2 linked regions of the Ruegeria pomeroyi DSS-3 genome follow. The protein of the gene in region 1 interacts with the protein of each later gene in a pairwise test. Links are inferred from orthologs where the notes say so. Each region holds a gene or a part of one and is shown on either strand. Other genes may lie near its edges. The genes, in order: mtgA and SPO_RS05985.

Region 1 (7,485 bases):
TGCCATCTGTCCGGCTGTCGGCGGCGGGCCAGGTTGCATCGACCACCGCGAACCAGTCAGGCGTCATTGCGCGGTCTCCCGCGCAAGCCGGGTGACAGCCGCGTCGATCCGCACACCATCCGTACCCCGCACCACCACATTGGCACCGAATGCTCCGTTGATCTGGAACGGATAGCAGCCAATGGTCAGATCGGGAAAATCCTCGGCCAACTGCGTCAGGGTTGCGGCGATGTCGCCCTCGCCCCGGTCAATCCGCAGGGTCTGCGACAACAGCGGCTGACCGCCGGTCAGCGTCGGCAGGATGCTGGCGACCATCGCCTGAAACACGCTGGGCACACCCGCCATCACATGTACGTTGCCCAGGGTAAAGCCCGGCGCTGTGCTGACCGGATTGTCAATCAGCGTGGCCCCATCGGGGATACGCGCCATGCGCAGCCGCGCGGCGTTCAGCTCCAGCCCGGTCTTGGCATAATGCGCCTCGAGCAGGGCGCGCGCATCGGCGCGCACGTCGATGGCGGCACCAAAGGCGCGGGCGATGCAATCGGCGGTGATGTCGTCATGGGTCGGCCCGATGCCGCCGCTGGTGAAGACATGGTCGAACCCATCCGACAATGCCTTGACCGCCGTCTCGATCGCCGGGGCGTCGTCGCTGACCACGCGCACCTCTTTCAGGTCAATCCCGTGTTTGCTCAGCTCTCCGGCGAGATAGTACATGTTGGCGTCGCGGGTGCGCCCCGACAGGATCTCGTCTCCGATGACCAGCATGGCGGCGGTTGGGTTTGGCATGGCGCCCTCTCTCTTGATCGACCCCTGCCGCAGGTATAGGCCCGGGATCATGCGCTTTCAAACAACTCTTGTCCCCGCCCGCCTGATCCGTCGCTACAAACGCTTTCTGGCCGATTGCCAGTTGGAAGACGGGCGCGAGGTGACCGCCCATTGCGCCAATCCCGGCTCGATGATGGGGCTGGCGGACCCCGGAACGAAAATCTGGCTGGAACCCAATGACGATCCGAAGAAGAAGCTGAAGTTCGGCTGGCGGTTGGTCGATCACGAGAACGGCCATTTCACCGGTGTCGATACCTCGGTCCCGAACCGGGCCTTGAAGACCGCGCTCGAGCGCCGCGCCATTCCGTCGCTGGCCGCCTATGAAACGGTGCGGCCCGAGGTGAAATACGGCCAGAACAGCCGCATCGACTTTCTGCTGAGCGGGCCCGGCCTGGCGGACGCCTATGTCGAGGTCAAAAGCGTGACACTGTGCCGTGAGCCCGGCCTGGCCGAGTTTCCCGACAGCGTGACCGCGCGCGGCGCCAAGCATCTGGCAGAGCTGGCTGCGATGGCCGGGCTGGGGCATCGGGCGATCATGCTTTATCTGGTACAGCGGACCGATTGCGACAGATTCACCCTGGCCGCGGATATCGACCCGGCCTATGCGCGCGCCTTTGAAACGGCCCGCGCGCAGGGTGTGGAAAAGCTGATCCTGACCACCCATATCTCTCCTCAAGGAGTCGAAATCGCCGATATGCTTTGACATATTGCGACGCTGCGCCCTCTGGCACTTTCTGCGCAAGCAGCGTAAACAGGGATCCGCGCGCAACTATTGGAGCCTCGCACCGATGAAGGAACATCGTGGCCGCCTGACCAGGGATGGTATCCGCATCTACGAACCCACCGACTTTGCCGGCATGCATGCGGCAGGGGCGGTTGCGGCGCGTATTCTGGACGATATCGCGGAACATGTCTTTCCGGGCCAATCCACGGGCGAGATCGACCGGATCATCACCGGGATGGTCGAGGCTGCCGGCGCGAAATCGGCGACCATCGGTTACAAGGGCTATGAGCATGCCAGCTGCATCTCGGTCAACCATGTGGTCTGCCACGGAATTCCGGGCGACAAGCGGCTGGGCGAGGGCGATATCCTGAATATCGACGTCACCGTGATCGTCGATGGCTGGTTCGGCGATACCAGCCGGATGTACGTGGCCGGCAAGCTGCCGCGCAAGGCCGAGCGGCTGATCCAGGTGACGCATGACGCCCTGTTCAAGGGGATCGAGATGGTCAAGCCGGGCAATACTTTCGGCGATATCGGCCATGCCATCCAGACCTATGTCGAGGCGCACCGCATGTCGGTTGTGCGCGATTTCTGCGGTCACGGGCTGGGCCAGGTGTTTCACGCCCCGCCCAACGTGCTGCATTACGGCCGCCCCGGCACCGGCGCGGTGCTGGAGGAAGGCATGTTCTTCACCATCGAACCGATGGTGAATCTGGGCCGCCCCGAGACCAAGACGCTGGCCGATGACTGGACCGCCGTCACCCGCGACAAATCGCTGTCGGCGCAGTTCGAACATTCGGTCGGGGTGACCGCAAACGGGGTCGAGATCTTTACCCTTTCGCCCGGCGGCAAGTTCCACCCGACCTACGCCTGATCAGGGCGGAACCGGGGACCAGCCCCCGGACCCCCAGGATACTTCTGGCAAGAGGAAAAGCAGAGGCCGGACCTCTGCAGACACGGTCGCGCGCTTACCGGTTGAGCCGGTCACAGCGCGAGCAGCACCGGCACTTCGGCCATATCATGAAACACCTCGGCCCCAAGCGCGCGCAGATTCGCGCCATCGCCATGGGCGACATAGCCGAGGCAACGCATACCGGCCCGAACGGCGGCGGTAACGCCTGATGGGCTATCCTCTATCACCACCGGGGATGTTGCGTCGAACTGCGCGGCGGCCGTTTGAAACAGGAGGGGGTCAGGTTTGGCCGTACCCAGAACATGGGCCGAGAACATCCTGTCCCGGAACCGTTCCCACAGCCCGTTCTGGCCCAGCGTGATGCGCATCTTGTCGGGGCTGCCATTGGAGGCGACACAATAGGGCAGAGCACGCGCATCCAGCGCGGCCAGCAGATCGGAAATGCCGGCGACAAGGGGCACGCCCGCACGCAGCCGGTCGTAGGTTTCGGCATAGACCTGATCCACCCAGTCATCGGGCAAATGCGCGCCCAGCGCGCGTGCCTTGTCCCGAACCCCGGTCATCGTACTGCCCAGAAAGAGGCTGACAGTATCTTCCAGCGTCAGGTTCAGCCCATAACGGGCGAGGTTGTCGGACAAGACGCGGTTCGAAAGCGGCTCGCTATCCACCAGCACGCCGTCGCAGTCGAAGATAACCAGGTCATGTCGCATCGCGTTCTCCGGATTGGGGAACCTGCGTTTAGCGCAACCCGCACCTTGCGGCAAACCGTTGACAGGCGATGGATTGCCGATGCAGGCGCGATCTGAAACATCCCGAAACATCATACCGGTAAGAGCCTCACCGTAGGTCTGCCAACTCAGTCAGGCGAAACCTTTTGATCTGCGCTTGGCACGTCTTGCGCAACGCTATCAGCGCGACATCGCCAGCTTCGCCGCCGCCCAGCGCGCCGCGTCCGCGACCGTCGGGTCAGAGTCCTGGGCCAGGTCCTGCGCCACCGGGCGCAGCGCCGGCAGGCCGGAGTTGCCGATGGCGTAGAGTACATTGCGCACGAAGCGGTCGCGCCCGATCCGCTTGATGGGCGAACCCGAAAACATCTCCCGGAACCCGGCATCGTCCAGACGCGCCAGATCGGCCAGTGCGGGGGCGCTCAACTCGGGCCGCGCGCCATAGCGCAGATCGCTGGCGGCCACCGCGAACTTGTTCCAGGGACAGGCCGCCAGGCAATCGTCGCAGCCATAGATCCGGTTGCCCAGCTTGGCGCGCAACTCTTCATCCACCGGCCCCTTGTGCTCGATGGTCAGATAGGAAATGCAGCGCCGCGCATCCAGGCGGTAGGGCGCCGGAAAGGCATCGGTGGGACAAGCGGTCAGGCAGGCAGAGCACGACCCACAATTGTCGCGCCCGACCGGGTCGCTCGGTAAATCGAGCGTCGTGAAGACAGAGCCCAGAAAGGCCCAATTGCCCCAATCCCGGCTGACCAGGTTGGTATGCTTGCCCTGCCAGCCCAACCCCGCCGCCTGTCCCAACGCCTTTTCCGGCACCGGGGCGGTATCGACAAACACCTTGACCTCGCCGCCGCCCGCCTCGATCAGCCAACGCGCCAGCCGCTTCAGCCGTTTCTTGACCAGGTCATGGTAGTCCTTGCCCCTTGCATAGACCGAGATCGCACCCCGGTCCGGCTGGCCGACCACCTCCATTGGATCCGTGTCAGGCGCATAGCTCTCGGCCAGCATGATGACCGAGCGCGCCTCGGGCCAGAGCGCCGCCGGATCGCCGCGCCACTCCATCCGCTCGGCCATCCAGCCCATCTGCCCGTGATACCCGGCTTCGACAAAGGCACCCAGCCGCGCGGGCATCTCGGGTACATCCCAGGGGCGGCAGACACGGCAGGACACGAACCCTTCCTCCAGGGCCCGCGCGACCAGCCTGTCTTTCAGTTCCCCGCTCATGCTTCTTTCTGGTCCAAAATACTCCGGGGGAGTCGCGCCTTGGCGCGGCGGGGGCAGCGCCCCCGGACCCGGTCAGAAATCGAGATCCGCGTAATGCGGCGGCGGCCGGAACCCGGGCACCTGATCGGCCAGGATCGACCGGAACGAAGGCCGCGACTTGATCTTTGCGTACCAGTCCTTGACCACCTGGCTCCGGTTCCAGTCCACGTCCGAGATATAGTCGAGCGAGGACAGATGCGCGGCGGCGGCGAAATCGGCCAGCGTCATCTGGTCGCCGGCCAGCCAGCGGCGGTGGTCCAGCAGCCAGGCCATGTAATCCAGATGATACTTGATCGCCTTGGCCCCGGCCTTGACATTGCGGCTGTCGGGATAGCCCTGCCCCGTCACCTTCTTGTTGACCCGCTCGTAAAGCAGGTTCGAGGTCACCTCGTTATGAAACTTGTCGTCGAACCAGCAGACCAGCCTGCGCACCTCGTAGCGCCCATCGACATCCTTGGGCATCAGCGGCGGTTCGGGGCGGGTCTCTTCGATGTATTCGCAGATGGCCGCGCTTTCGGCCAGCATCTTGCCGTCCAACTTGATCACCGGCACCTTGCCGGCCGGGTTGCGGCGCAGAAAATCCGGGTCGCCTTCCCAATAGCGCTCCTCGACCAGTTCAACCTCGATCTTCTTTTCGGCCAGCAACAGGCGGACCTTGCGGCAGAACGGGGACAGGGGGACGTGAAACAGGCGCGCCATGGGGATCCGGATCAAATGAGGTCTTGCCCGTCAGCAATAGCCCCGGCAGCGGTGCAAGTGCAAGTTCCCCCGGACAAAACACCGGCGGTCGGGCGGGTGGGCGACACGCAATCGTGACGCTGGGCGGATTGACGCCGACCGGGGCGCAGCGGCAGATAGCGCAACCTAGCCACAGGCCATCCGATGCCCGCACCCCTCACCTTTGCCCGTCTGACGCAGGTCGACCCGAACCTGATCACCGCCCATATGCGCGACCCGCGTCTGGCCATTCATATGCCGTTGATGCCCGACAGCTGGAGCGACGCGCAGACCGTCTCTTTCGTCCAGTCCAAGGAGGCCTGTTGGGACCGGGACGGGCTGGGCCATTGGGCGTTTCTTCATCAGGACCGATATGTTGGCTGGGGCGGCTTTCAGCGCGAGGGCGAAGAATGGGATTTCGGCCTGGTCCTCTGCCCCGCGCATTTCGGGCTGGGCCTGCCCATCGCCCGCAAGGCGCTGGACTTTGCCCATGCCGATCCGCGCATTCCCTTTGTCACCTTCCTGCTGCCGCCCTCGCGCCAGCATCTGGGTGCGCTGCGCCGCCTCGGCGCGCAGCCCCTGGGCGAGACCGATCATGCCGGGCACCGGTTCCTGAAGTTTCGCCTCGACACCGCCTGACGCCAAGCAGCGCGGCCTATTCGAAACAGTCCGACCGCCCATCGGCAGCGATGGTTGCCGCACCATCCATGATGGCCGCGGCGCGTTTGCGCAGCCGCGGTGATGGATCCGAGGCCGAGCGCCCGCGCGGATTGGGCAGAACCGCCGCGATCCGCGCCGCCTGCTGCGCCGACAGCTTGTCGGGGCTCACCCCGAAATAGCGATCGGCAGCGGCCGCCACGCCGAACACACCCTCGTCCATCTCGGCGACGTTCAGATAGACCTCGACGATCCTGCGCTTGGACCAGGTCAGCTCCACCAGCGGGGTGATCGCGGTTTCCAGCGCCTTGCGGATCCAGCTGCGCCCCTGCCACAGATACACGTTCTTGACCACCTGTTGCGACAGGGTCGAGGCACCGCGTCCCGACCCTTCGTCGATGGCGGCACGGATGGCATTGACGTCAAAGCCCCAATGCAGGCAGAAATTCGCATCCTCGGCCGCCACCACCGAACGCGCCATGACCGGGGCAATCTCTTCCAGCGGCACCCAGTCACGCTCGACCTTACCCAGCCGGCTGTATTCGGACCAGATCGTGTGGGTGATCGGCGGGTTGATCATCGAAAACAGCAGCACCAGCACCAGAAGAGCGGCGAAACCAGCCGCAAAGGCGCGACTGACCCAGCGCAGAACCCAGCGTCCAGGTCGCAACTTGGTGTCGGCCTTGCGGGCCTTCTTCTTTCTGGTGTTCGTTGTCCGCTTGGCCATGAATGCCTTTTAGCGCAGTTCTTTGATGATCTGAACGGGCAAAGCCATCCTGATCAGGCCGCCAAGAGCAATTGTGCCTCGGCGGACTTCGCCACCCGTCGCGCGGTTTGCCAGCCAGCGCCGCCGGTGATCGCAAGCTCCTGAAACAGGGCTGCCTCCGCGTCTTCGTCAGCCCCGTCTTCTGGCGCTTCGATGGCACCGGGAAAATAGCTTTCGGTCGGGATACCCTCGGAAAACACGATTTCGTGGCGCGCAAACAGCAGATGGTAATAGGTCAGCTTGTGACGCGGCGCGATGCGAATGGTACTGCCGTTAACCAACATACGCGCGGGAACAAACACCTCGCTTTCGCCACATGCCAGTTCTGCCTGCCAACCCGTGATCAGCATCCGGTGCTGCTGGCTGACATAGAGGTCGCGAAAATTGCCCAAAACTCCGGCCCTGAACAGCACCGGCGCCAAGGCACCGTCGCCCCGGACCGTTGTCTTTGCCAATTGCAGCAGCGGTTGCAATCCATTGTCCAGTGTCTGCACCAGATCGCCGGGGCGCAGGGTTTCCACCGGGATCGGGCCGCTTTCGATCTCGATGAAGGTACCAGCCGCAAAACACGCAAACCCGGGGAACCAGTTGGTCGAAGTCGTATCCAGAGTTTCGAGCGTGAGTTGCGTGTTCCCGTTCTGCAGGTCGGGCACATCGTCGAAATCGGCATTCATGTCCAGGGCGACGGTCATGAAACTGCCATCGCCCAAATCGATCCGGATGAACGAAGCGCGCTGGCCTGGGTCTCCGCGCACGTCGCCGACACCCAGATATTGATAGCTCAGCAGCGTCACGCCGCCGTCAAAAGAGACGTATTCCCCAGAAAGCGGGTCATTCAACTGAGTATCGACATCGACAAATGTCAGAACACTCGTCGAGTTGTTCACGATGTTTA
Region 2 (4,800 bases), 2.7 Mb from region 1 along the record:
GCTTCCTCCAGGCGCGGGCGGGACGCAGCGGGCGGGCCAACCGCTATGCGCCCGAAACCGTCGAGGACGCGCCGCAATTCGAACTGCTGAGCCGCAAGGCCATCGGCCCCGACGATCAGGAACTGGCCGAGAACCCGCGCGCGCGCTCTGCCAAGCTGCGGGTCGCGCTGCGCACCGACGCGCCGGCGGGCGCGGTCGATGCCAAATCCATCGGCATGCCGCAACTCAAGGGGGGAACGCGGTGAGAAGTGTGATCTATGTGCTGACCGCTCTGGCGGTTCTGGGGCTGGCACTCTGGGCCTATCAGGAGAATTACCGCACCCAGGAAGTGCTGAAAGACACCCAGCGCCTGCAACGCCAGATCGGCGAGGCCCAGGTCCGGCTGAGCGTCTTGCGTGCCGAATGGGCCTATCTCAACCGTCCCGACCGGCTGCGCGAGCTGGCCGACCTGAACTTCGAGCGTCTGGGCCTGTTGCCCATGCGCGCCGACCAGTTCGGGCGGGTCTCGGAAATCATGTATGCCGAGGATCCCGCCCTGCCGATCATCAACGGGATCGACGTGTCGAACTTCTCGGACGCCGGAACCCTGCCGCCGGAGCAACAGCCATGATCCGCACCCCTCTGCGCCCGCTTGCCCGTGTCCTGCATGCCCGCGCCAAGGGCGAGAACCCGGATCTGATCGAACGCGAGAACATCCGCCTGCGGCATGAAGAGATGCAGGACCGGTCGCGCGCCCGCGCCGAGGGGCGGCTGCTGGTGCTGGGCGTGTTCTTCTTCTGTGCCTTCTCGGTGGTCGGTGCCCGCATGGGCATGCTGGCCTCGTCCGAGGCGCAGGAACCGCTGGCCAGCGCCACCGGCGCCACCATCGCCGCGCAGCGGGCCGATATCGTCGACCGCGAGGGCCGGCTGCTGGCCACCAATTTCGAGACCCATTCGCTTTATGCTCAGCCGCCGCTGATGGTCGACCCGGTCGCCGCCGCCGAGGGGCTTGTCCGCATCTTCCCCGATCTGGACAAGGATCGGCTGGTGCGCGACTTCTCGGGCAAGCGCAAGTTCATCTGGATCAAGAAACGCATCAGCCCCGAGCAGAAACAGGCGGTGCATGACATTGGCGATCCCGGTCTGCTGTTTGGCCCGCGCGAGATGCGGCTTTATCCAAATGGCCGCCTGGCCGCGCATGTTCTGGGCGGCGCGGGCTTTGGCCGCGAGGGCGTCGACGCGGCCGAGGTGATCGGCGTTGCGGGCGTGGAAAAACAGTTCGACGGCTATCTGCGCGATCCGGCCAATGGCGCCAAGCCCCTTCAGCTGTCGCTGGACCTGACGGTGCAGGCGGCGATGGAACAGGTGCTGGACGGCGGCATGAAGATCATGAGCGCCAAGGGCGCCTCGGCCGTGCTGATGGATGTGCATACGGGCGAGGTGGTGGCCGCCTCTTCCTTGCCCTCCTTCGATCCCAATGACCGGCCGCGCCCGCCCACCAGCGGCTTTGACCCTTCGGACAGCCCGCTGTTCAACCGCTATGTGCAGGGGGTGTACGAGCTGGGTTCGGTCTTCAAGATCTTCGCCGCCGCGCAGGCGGTCGATCTGGGGCTGGTCAATTCCGACACCATCATCGACACCTCGGGGCCGATGCGGATCGGCAAGTTCCCGATCGGCGAGTTCAACAACAAGAATTACGGCAAGATCAGCATCGCCGACGTGATCGTGCACAGTTCGAACCGGGGCACTGGGCGGCTGGCGCTGCAGATCGGGGCCGAGCGTCAGCAGGCCTTCCTGAACAGCCTCGGCATGTTCGACCCGACCCCGTTCGAGATCGTCGAGGCCTCGGGCGGGCAGCCGCTCAAGCCCAAGACCTGGGGCGAGCTGAGCACCGTCACCATTTCCTATGGCCATGGCCTGTCGACCAGCCCGATGCATCTGGCGGCGGGCTATGCGGCCATCGCCAATGGCGGGCAATATGTCAGCCCCACGGTGCTGAAACAGAAAGGCCCGCAATACGGTCCCCGGGTGATGTCGGAAAATGCCGCGCGTCAGGCGCGGGCGATGCTGCGCAAGGTGGTCACCAGCGGCACCGCCAGCTTTGGCGAGGTGCCGGGCTATCAGGTGGGCGGCAAGACCGGCACCGCCGACAAGCCCAAACCGCGCGGCGGCTATTACGACGACAAGGTGATCGCCACATTTGCCAGCCTGTTCCCGGCCTCGGACCCGAAATACGTTCTGGTGGTGACGCTGGATGAACCCTCGATCCTGGCCTATGGCGAAAAGCGCCGCACCGCCGGTTGGACCGCGGTGCCGGTGGCCGCCGAACTGATCGGCCGGGTCGCACCGCTTCTGGGTCTCAGGCCACAGCTTGAGCCCGGGCAGGGGGCTGGCTATACGCTCACCTCGAACTGAACATGAGGTGAGGGCGCCATGGGCGACACGCGACGCAGACTGAGCCAACTGGCGCTGACCGCCCGGGGCGGGCGTGACCCCGATATTTCGGGGCTGGCGGTCGACAGCCGTCTGGTGCGCGAGGGGTTCCTGTTCGCGGCCCTGCCCGGCAGCCGGGTGCATGGCGGAGACTTCATCCAATACGCCCTGCGGATGGGCGCAAGCGCCATCCTGACCGATGCCGAGGGCGCCCGTATCGCGGCCGCCGAACTGGCCGCCTCGCAGGCGGCGCTGGTGGTGGTCGAGGACCCGCGCCAGACGCTGGCCCTGACGGCCGCGCTGTGGTTCGGGGCGCAGCCTGCCACCATGGTCGCGGTCACCGGCACCAATGGCAAGACCTCGGTTTCGACCTTCGTGCGCCAGATCTGGACCGAGCTGGGCCATGATGCGGTCAACCTCGGCACCACCGGGGTCGAGGGCGCCTGGACCGCGCCGCTGGCCCATACCACGCCTGAACCGATCACCCTGCATCGTTGTCTGGCCGAGGCGGTCGCAAACGGGGTCACCCATGCGGCGATGGAGGCCTCCAGCCACGGGCTGGAACAGCGGCGGCTCGATGGGGTGGTGCTCAAGGCTGCCGGGTTCACCAATTTCACCCAGGACCATCTGGATTATCACGAAACCTTCGAGGCCTATTTCGCGGCCAAGGCGGGGCTGTTCCGCCGTGTGCTGCCGCCTGACGGGGTGGCCGTGATCAACATGGACGACCCCAAGGGCGCCGAGATGCGCGCCATTGCCGCCGCGCGCGGCCAGAACGTGCTGACCGTCGGGCGCGGCCCCTGCGATCTGAGCCTGACCAACCAGCGGTTCGACGCCACCGGGCAGGACCTGTTGTTCTCGTGGCGGGGCAAGGCCTATCAGGCGCGGCTTGACCTGATCGGCGGTTTCCAGGCGGAAAACATCCTGTTGGCCTGCGGGCTGGTCATCGCCAGCGGCGGTGCGCCCGAACGGGTGTTCGAAACCCTGCCGCATCTGGGCACTGTCCGGGGCCGGATGCAGTTGGCCGCAACCCGCGCCAATGGCGCGGCGGTCTTTGTCGATTACTCCCATACGCCTGATGCGGTCGCCACTGCGCTCAGGGCGCTGCGCCCGCATGTGATGGGGCGTCTGGTGGCCATCGTCGGTGCCGGCGGCGACCGTGACCCGTACAAGCGCCCGCTGATGGGAAAGGCTGCGGTGGAAAATGCCGATATCGTCATCATCACCGATGACAATCCGCGCAGCGAGGACCCCGCCCTGATCCGCGCCGCCGTGATGCAGGGCGCCCCCGGTGCCACCGAAGTGGGCGATCGGGCCGAGGCGATCCTGCGCGGTGTCGACACGCTGGAACCCGGCGATGCCTTGCTGATCTGCGGCAAGGGACATGAGACCGGGCAGGTTGTGGGCGACCAGGTGCTGCCCTTTGACGATGTGGAACAGGCCAGCATCGCGGTGGCCGCACTGGAAGGACGGCTGGCATGACCCTCTGGACCGCAGCCGAGGCCGCCGAGGCCACCGGGGGCCGTGCCCTGGGCGACTGGCAGGTCAGCGGCATCTCGATCGACACCCGCACCATTGCGCCCGGCGATCTCTTCGTCGCGCTGACCGCCGCCCGCGACGGGCATGACTTTGTGGCGCAGGCGCTGGACAAGGGCGCGGGCGCCGCGCTGGTCTCGCGCATCCCCGAAGGCGTGGGTGAGGACGGGCGGCTGTTGCTGGTCGATGACGTGCAGACCGGGCTTGAAGCTTTGGGCCGCGCCGGGCGCGCCCGCGCACAGGCGCGGGTGGTTGCGGTCACCGGCAGTGTCGGCAAGACCTCGACCAAGGAAATGCTGGCCGCCATGCTTGGTGCTCAGGGTCGCACCCATGCCAGTGTCGCCAGCTACAACAACCACTGGGGCGTGCCGCTGACGCTGGCGCGAATGCCGCGCGACACCGAATTTGCGGTGATCGAGATCGGCATGAACCATCCCGGCGAGATCGCTCCGCTGGCCCGCCAGGCCCGCCCGCATGTGGCGATGGTCACCACCGTCGCGGCGGTGCATCTGGAGGCCTTTGACGACGTGGCAGGTATCGCGCGCGAGAAGGCCGCGATCATGGAGGGGCTGGAACCCGGCGGCGTGGCGGTGCTTAACGCCGATATCGCCGAGGCGGATATCCTGCGCGCCGCTGCTCGGGGCGCCCGGCAGCTCTCGTTCGGGCGTGCCGCGCAAGACTATCGCCTGACCGGGGTCGAGGTGGCGGATGGGATGACCCATGCCCGCGCCGACACTCCGGCTGGCCCCGTCAGTTTCACCCTGCAATCGGCGGGAACGCATTTCGCGATGAACGCGCTGGGTGCCCTGGCCTGCTGCGATGCGCTGGGGGCTGATGCGGGGCAGTCGCTGC

Evidence for each region.
Region 2: the proteins of mtgA (region 1) and SPO_RS05985 interact in binary tests that used the Escherichia coli proteins (3 or more experiments, as listed by UniProt). The link is inferred for Ruegeria pomeroyi DSS-3 from one-to-one orthologs.

The regions. Positions count from the first base shown.
Region 1 is NC_003911.12:3,968,899-3,976,383, forward strand. The notes cover bases 4,688-7,476. They hold mtgA (monofunctional biosynthetic peptidoglycan transglycosylase), read right to left. Parts: upstream 6,552-7,476; coding sequence 5,823-6,551; downstream 4,688-5,822. Other genes in these bases: SPO_RS19105 (FtsZ-binding protein FzlA), read right to left, coding at 4,688-5,149; SPO_RS19110 (GNAT family N-acetyltransferase), read left to right, coding at 5,333-5,806; SPO_RS22330 (Hint domain-containing protein), read right to left, coding at 6,605-7,476. Outside these bases: SPO_RS19075 (GNAT family N-acetyltransferase), read right to left, coding at 1-67; SPO_RS19080 (competence/damage-inducible protein A), read right to left, coding at 64-786; DNA/RNA nuclease SfsA, read left to right, coding at 836-1,528; map (type I methionyl aminopeptidase), read left to right, coding at 1,614-2,423; SPO_RS19095 (HAD family hydrolase), read right to left, coding at 2,534-3,172; tRNA epoxyqueuosine(34) reductase QueG, read right to left, coding at 3,371-4,411; more of SPO_RS19105, read right to left, coding at 4,484-4,687; more of SPO_RS22330, read right to left, coding at 7,477-7,485. UniProt on the Escherichia coli protein: Peptidoglycan polymerase that catalyzes glycan chain elongation from lipid-linked precursors. May play a role in peptidoglycan assembly during cell division in collaboration with other cell division proteins.
Region 2 is NC_003911.12:1,232,047-1,236,846, forward strand. What follows is about bases 1-3,000. They hold SPO_RS05985 (peptidoglycan D,D-transpeptidase FtsI family protein), read left to right. Parts: upstream 1-606; coding sequence 607-2,394; downstream 2,395-3,000. Other genes in these bases: rsmH (16S rRNA (cytosine(1402)-N(4))-methyltransferase RsmH), read left to right, coding at 1-245; ftsL (cell division protein FtsL), read left to right, coding at 242-610; SPO_RS05990 (UDP-N-acetylmuramoyl-L-alanyl-D-glutamate--2,6-diaminopimelate ligase), read left to right, coding at 2,413-3,000. Also shown: more of SPO_RS05990, read left to right, coding at 3,001-3,894; SPO_RS05995 (UDP-N-acetylmuramoyl-tripeptide--D-alanyl-D-alanine ligase), read left to right, coding at 3,891-4,800. UniProt on the Escherichia coli protein: Essential cell division protein that catalyzes cross-linking of the peptidoglycan cell wall at the division septum. Required for localization of FtsN.